2 regions of the Arthrobacter sp. B0316-1-20 genome follow, and region 1 is predicted to be linked to the other one. Evidence: riboswitches for the same ligand, from Rfam matches in the RefSeq annotation. Region 1 holds a riboswitch; the other holds the start of a gene.
The links. Region 1 has a riboswitch for S-adenosylmethionine ahead of AC5RW2_RS13505 (PIN domain-containing protein). Riboswitches for the same ligand answer to the same signal wherever they lie in the genome.
Positions count from the first base shown of each region.

Region 2: linked by a shared signal. The riboswitch ahead of AC5RW2_RS29670 (bifunctional o-acetylhomoserine/o-acetylserine sulfhydrylase) and the one ahead of AC5RW2_RS13505 (PIN domain-containing protein) in region 1 are both predicted to bind S-adenosylmethionine.

Region 1 is NZ_JBNHHC010000007.1:103,201-106,400, forward strand. It holds gene AC5RW2_RS13500 (TM0106 family RecB-like putative nuclease) at 1-1,379, opposite strand, end outside; SAM riboswitch class IV at 1,642-1,765, shown strand; gene AC5RW2_RS13505 (PIN domain-containing protein) at 2,070-2,471, shown strand; gene AC5RW2_RS13510 (Nramp family divalent metal transporter) at 2,749-3,200, shown strand, end outside.
Region 2 is NZ_JBNHHC010000026.1:25,616-28,815, forward strand. It holds gene AC5RW2_RS29670 (bifunctional o-acetylhomoserine/o-acetylserine sulfhydrylase) at 1-1,095, opposite strand, end outside; SAM riboswitch class IV at 1,163-1,277, opposite strand; gene AC5RW2_RS29675 (VOC family protein) at 1,480-2,121, shown strand; gene AC5RW2_RS29680 (CPBP family intramembrane glutamic endopeptidase) at 2,280-3,059, opposite strand; gene AC5RW2_RS29685 (PDR/VanB family oxidoreductase) at 3,180-3,200, opposite strand, start outside.

The DNA.
Region 1 (3,200 bases):
TTTTCCGAAATCCGCAGGCTGTGCCGGACCGTGTCGTACAGGTCCACCAAGATGCCCTCGCGCAGCAGTTCGTCCACGGTGTCTTCGCCGACCAGATGCTGCAACGATAGTCGGCGCAGGGCAGCCTTTTCGTAGTTGGCATAGTGGTAGATGTGCAGGCCGGGGTGGAGGCGCCGCCGTTCGGACACGTAATCCAGGAAGTCCGCCAGCGCTTTGCGTTCGCCCGCTCGGCTGTGCGCCCAGAAGGGTTTGAACGGCGCGGGGCCGCCAGCGGCCGGCGGGTTTTCCACCACGCCGAAAAGGTATTCCAGCCCCCAGATCCCGTCGTCGTCCTGCCAGAGCGGGTCGCCTTCGAAGTCGAAGAAGATATCGCCCGGGTCCGGGGCGGGCAGCCGCGCGAGGGTGTGCTGTTCCAGTACGCGGTAGGCAACGGTGTGTTCGGCACCGTCCTTGCGGAAGGTGACTTGCCCGTCCGGCTGGGCGGTGCCCGTTTGCATGCGGGCCTGGTCCCGCAGCCGGGCCAGCGCACCGTCGGGCGCTTCGCCTGCCGGCAATTCCAGCGCCGCCAGTTGATCGATGGTGCGAATTCCGGCCGCCTGGAGTTTGCGGCGGCGGGACGTGCTCATGCTAGCCACCAACACCAGATCGCGGTGCAGCTCAACCTGTTCCGCACAGTAGTCGCAGCGGCCGCACGCCTTGATCCGTTCGTCTCCCCAATGGACAGCTGCCGGCTGTCCCCGGTGCCCGGCGACCAGGTCCAGGAACCGGCCGCGGCGTTCGCGGAAGACCGGCAGCAGGTCGGTCAGGCTGTGGTCGCTGTGCCGGCCGTCGCCGAGCACCAGCGTTACCGTCGGAGCCGTGCCGATGCCCGCCTGGAGGAGCTGGTCGCCGTAGGCCGCCAGCTGCAGCAGCGCGGTGACCTTAGCGTGGCGGGCCAGTTTGGTGTCATAGACGGCGTAAGCCGGGGCACCGCCGTCGTGCTCGGTTTTGACCAGGAAATCAGAGCGCCCATGGAAGCTGCCGTCAAAGAAGGAGGCCTGGAACACCACGTCCGCGCCCGACCGCAGCGCCGCAAGGGATTCGGTATGCTTGGTGCGCAGGTCTTCGCGGGTGTAACTGCGCGTCTCGGCGATCTCCACCACGCCGGAGCCGAACTTGTCGCGAAATTGCTGCAGCACCCGGTGCTCGTGCAGATCGCCCAGCGCCGCGGTGCGCTCAAGCATCTCGTCCCGGCCGAAGTCCGGCACCGGGGAGCGGCCCAGCTTCTCGTCCAGCTTGCGCAACAACTGGTATTCGCACTGGGCGGCGGTGACCAGGTCGGTGGCCGTGTAGACCAGATCCGGGTCAGCCCCGTCGACGTCGGAGTCGAGCAGAAACACCGTGCCTCCTTGCTCACGTTGAAAGGTGCCAACCCGGCCGGCGGCGGGTCCCCCCAACGATATCCCGCCGCCGACCGGTGCCTGCCGGCAATCAAAGGTCTATCAGCCGACACGGACAGTTTCGGATGGTTGTGCCGGGATGGTCGCTAACATGCGCCGGGGCGGCCACCACAAGTGGGGAGGTGGAACGTTACGGTCCCTGTTACGCGGTGTGACCGCGGTCTCTGACATTTGGCACGCGGACTGGCTAAAGTGGCAACAGCTTCAAGAATTGTGGCCGCCAAGCTCCGACTTTGGCCACATACCAACCCCACGCTCGTTGGGTGGTTCGGATGACGAAGCGGCCTGCATCAGCCACTGGCTACCGGTGCGGGCAAGAGCACCCGAAAGGACTCGGCGCCCGGCGCCGGCTGTCATGGAAACCCTTGAATCTCCGCAACTTCAGGTCTTGAGTCTGGCCGACTACGAGCAGGTCTCCGCAGCGAGGGAAGCCTTTGTGGATTTCCTGCTGGAAGCGTCACTGCAAACCCGGGGGCAGCAGCGCGCCGTCGCCGCGGCCCGATGACAGGCAGGACCGGCCCGGCAGCGCCAGCGGCCAGCGTCGTACCTTCACCAGCGGCCAGCTCCGGGCCGGCGCCCGGCCCCGCTTCGTCGCCCGGCGAGGCCTCCGCCGGGAGGCGTGCCCGCGGGTTGCTGTTGGACACCGATGTGGTCGCCGAGCTCAGGCGGGAGAACCCGGACCCCGCCGTCGTGGACTTCCTGCAGAGGCGCCGCCGCTCGCGCGTCTACATTTCAGCGCTGACGCTGGGGGAGCTGCACGCGCTCAGCACCCAGGACAGCGCGCTGGCCGGGCGTGCCGACACCTGGCTGGGCGAGCTGACCGAGCGGTTCGCCGCCTACATCCTGCCGGTGGACCTGCAGGTGGCCGAGGCCTGGGCGCCTCTGGCGATCCAGGACGTGCCGGCCGTCGAGTCGCTGATCGCCGCCACGGCAGTGAAGCATTGCCTGACCGTGGTGTCCGGCAACGCCGAAGGCTACCGCCGGCTGTCGGTTGAGGCATGCGACCCGTGGAAGTCGACCCGGGCCTCATAGAACCGGTAAAGAAGCGCCCACGGCCGGCACCACGAAAACGTCCGTCGGGCCACCGCCTGTGAATATATCCGGTATGCAAACGGCCACAGTCGCGCCGCTAATTCCCGCCCAACGGAGCCATCGCGGCGCCGAACGGTTCCCCGTGTGGCTCCTTCGGTGATTTACTGACCGGGCGTTCTGAACGCGTGAGAAACTAAACGGGGTCCGGTGACGGGCGGCACGCGTGCCGCCCGTTTTCTGCGGACAAGCTCCATTTAAGGTAAGGAATACATGGCTCATGGCCACTGAGAACAACGCCCCGGGCGCGCTGGATGCCGCTGCGCGGGTGGACAACGACGGCGGCGCTCCCGCCAAGTGGAAGATCGTCGGTCCCGGCCTCGTCGTGGCGGCCACCGGCGTCGGTGCCGCGGATATGGTCGCCACTTTGGTGGCCGGTTCCCGTTACGGCTACGGCCTGTTCTGGGCGGTGATCGTCGGCGTCATCCTGAAGATCATTCTGGTCGAAGGCGCCGGGCGGTTCTCGCTGGCGACCGGCAAGACGATCTTTGAGGGCTGGCGCTCGCTGGGCCGTTGGACCACCTGGTATTTCGGTCCCTACATCATGATCTGGGGCTTCGTATACGGCGCCACCGCAATGTCGTCGGCAGCGCTGCCGCTGGCCGCGGTGTTCCCGGTGCTGCCGCTATGGGCTTGGGCCATCCTGATGGGCCTGGCCGGTTTCGTCATGGT
Region 2 (3,200 bases), on a different contig from region 1:
CTTGCCGGCCTCCAGTCCACCCTTGATCTCGAACGACACGATGGCACCGGTGCCCTTCGGACCGTACTTACGTCCGCGCTCGTACCAGGGGCTCGACGGCAGGCCGAGGTACGCAACGGAAGCAACGTCGTCGTGCGCTTCGAGGAACTCCGCCACCTTCTGCGCGTTGGCCACGTGCCGCTCGACCCGCAGGCTCAGCGTCTCAAGGCCTTGGGCGATCAGGAAGGCATTGAACGGGGAAATGGCAGAGCCCAGATCGCGCAGCAGCTGCACGCGGGCCTTGAGGATGTAGGCGAGGTTGGCGCCAAGCGCACTTCCGAAACCCAGGTCGCGGGCGAAGACCAGGCCGTTGTAGGTGTCGTCCGGAGTGTTGAAGCCCGGGAATTTCTCCGGATCGGCAGCGAAATCGAAGGTGCCGGCGTCCACGATCACGCCGCCGATGGCTGTCCCGTGACCCCCGAGGTACTTGGTGGCCGAGTGGAGCACAATGTCGGCCCCCCACTCGATCGGGCGAATCAGGTACGGGGTTGCGAGCGTGTTGTCGACGATCAGCGGCACGCCGTTCTCGTGCGCGATGCTGCTGACGGCCTCCAAGTCCAGCACGTCCTGGCGCGGGTTGGAGACCACCTCGCCGAAGAACGCCTTGGTGTTCGGCTTCACGGCGTCGCGCCACTGCTGCAGGTTGTCCGGATCCTCAACGAACGTCACTTCGATGCCGAACTTGGGCAGCGTGGTGCGCAGCAGGTTGTACGTACCGCCGTACAGGCTGGGGCTGGCTACGATATGGTCGCCGGCCTCGGCCAGGTTCAGGATGGAGAACGTGGACGCAGCCTGGCCGGAGGCCAGCAGCAGTGCGCCGACGCCGCCTTCCAGGTTGGCGATCCGGGTTTCCACAGCCTCGCTCGTCGGGTTGCCGATCCGGGTGTAAATGGGCGCCAGTTCGGACAGGGCGAAGCGGTCCGCGGCGCTCTGCGCGCTGGGGAACACGAACGACGTGGTCTGGTAGATCGGCAGCGCGCGGGCGCCGGTGGCGGCATCCGGCTCCTGGCCGACGTGGATTTGACGGGTTTCAAAGGACCAGTCTGCATTGGACATGGTGCAACTCCTTCAACGGAAGGGGTCATCCGGGATCCGGCCGTGCCGGTATATCCGTCCCGGGTGTGACCCGCGCTTGCGCACCGCCTTGTGGCGGCTGCCTGGTCTTCACCCGGGGCACCCCACCGCGGTTGGAGGGTTGCCGGCCAGCAAACCGGGGTTTCACGCTGGCACTCATGACCTGCGTCCAGTCTCGGCGGAGAGACCGGCGGGCCGCAACAATATGACATCTTGTGACCGCCTGCGGTGCTCACTTCCCTGCCTCACCGGGGACACGAACAAACCCTTGGCTGTCAAGGGCTAGCGTGAAGAACCACCACGAAAACACAGTGACTTAGGTCACCCTAAGTCGAGCACGGGTTCACAAAGTGCCAAGATATGCCTATGCGCTTCGACCACGTTTCTTATGCTGTTGAGCCCGACGGCCTGGCTGCCACCTCAGAGCGGATTTCCAAAGCTCTGGGTATCGACGCAGTCAAGGGCGGGGTGCATCCCCGCTTCGGCACCCGCAATATGATCTTCCCCCTGACTGACCATCACTACCTGGAAGTCGTGGAGGTCCTGGACCACCCCGCGTCCGACAAGGCCCCCTTCGGCCAAGCCGTGCGTGCCCGGTCCGAAGCCGGCGGTGGCTGGATGGGCTGGTGCGTGGAAGTGGACGATCTGACCCCGTTCGAAGAGCGGCTGGGCCGTCATGCGGTCCCCGGGAACCGAAAGTTTCCGGACGGGCAGGAATTGAGTTGGCAGCAAATCGGCATCAAGGGCCTGATCGCCGACCCGCAGGTCCCCTACATGCTGCGCTGGGATGACGGCACCGAGGCGCTCCACCCGTCCAACGCGCGCCCCGCAACCGTCAAGCTGATCGGCCTGACCATTGCCGGATCCTCGGAACGCGTGGCCGACTGGCTGGGCACCCCGGTGGATGCCCTTCTCGACGACGTCAAGGTTGCCTGGACCGCGCCGAACGGCACGCCCGGCATCATGTCGGTCCGCTTCGAAACCGCGAACGGCATCGTCGAACTCTAAAGTTCTGGTCCCGGCTGGACGGTACCAAGGATCGCGTTTTTGCAGGGGCTCCCATTTCGGCCTCTTGCGCCACCGTGGGTGGGAGCAAGAGGCGGAACGGGAGCCTTTGGCATGTCCGGTAGGGAACCGCCGGATTCCCGCGGGGTGGGCGGGGCGGTTTAGGTCCCGATGCCGATGGCCGGACCCACCAGCGCATACCCGACAAAGCCCGCGATATCCAGCAGTGCATGAGCAATCACCAGCGGCATCACCCGCTTGACCTTCGTGTAGACGTACCCGAATATCAGCCCCATCAGGAAGTTCCCGATGCCCGGCCCGATCCCCTGGTACAGGTGGTAGGTCCCGCGCAGGGCGGCGCTGACGAAGATTGTGGTCCAGATCCCCCAGCCGAACTTGGCGAACCGGTTGAAGAGGTAGCCCAGCATGACCACCTCTTCGAGGATGGCGTGGCGCAGGGCGGACAGCACCAGCACCGGCACGGTCCACCAGTATTCGTCCAAGGCCGCGGGGACAATGGCGGTGGTGATCCCCAGCGCCCGGCCGGCGGCATAGACGACCAACGTGCCGGCCCCCATCACCAGCGCCAGCAGGAAGCCCAGACCGAAGTCCACCTTGGGCCGGGAGAAGGTAAATCCGATCGAGCGGAAGGCCGATTGGCCGGGCGAGGTCATGAGGAGCAGCACCAAGGCCACCGGCACCAGCGCAAAGCAGATGCCGAGCATCTGGTAGACGAAATCGAAGATTTCCCGCTGGTTCAGTACCGGGTTCAGCTTGGTGGTTTGCGAGGCCAGCGGCGCGCGGGTCATCTTCTCCAGCAAGTTCACCACGGCGTAGACCGCCGACTGCCCCAGCGAAACTCCGAGCACAATGAGCACTTCCGCCCGGTAGTAGCTCAAGGTGCGCGGTGCACTCGCGGTGACCACCTTCTGCTTGTCCATAGCCTCCATCTTGCCAAGGGATCCGGGGTCGGAGACAGTCGGAATGGATCCGCGTTCCACCCTCCCCCCGCCGCTGCATCGGCTTTCGTTGCGGCGCCGGCGTTCCGAGACCAGGCCTCGCTAGAGGTCCAGCAGCAAACG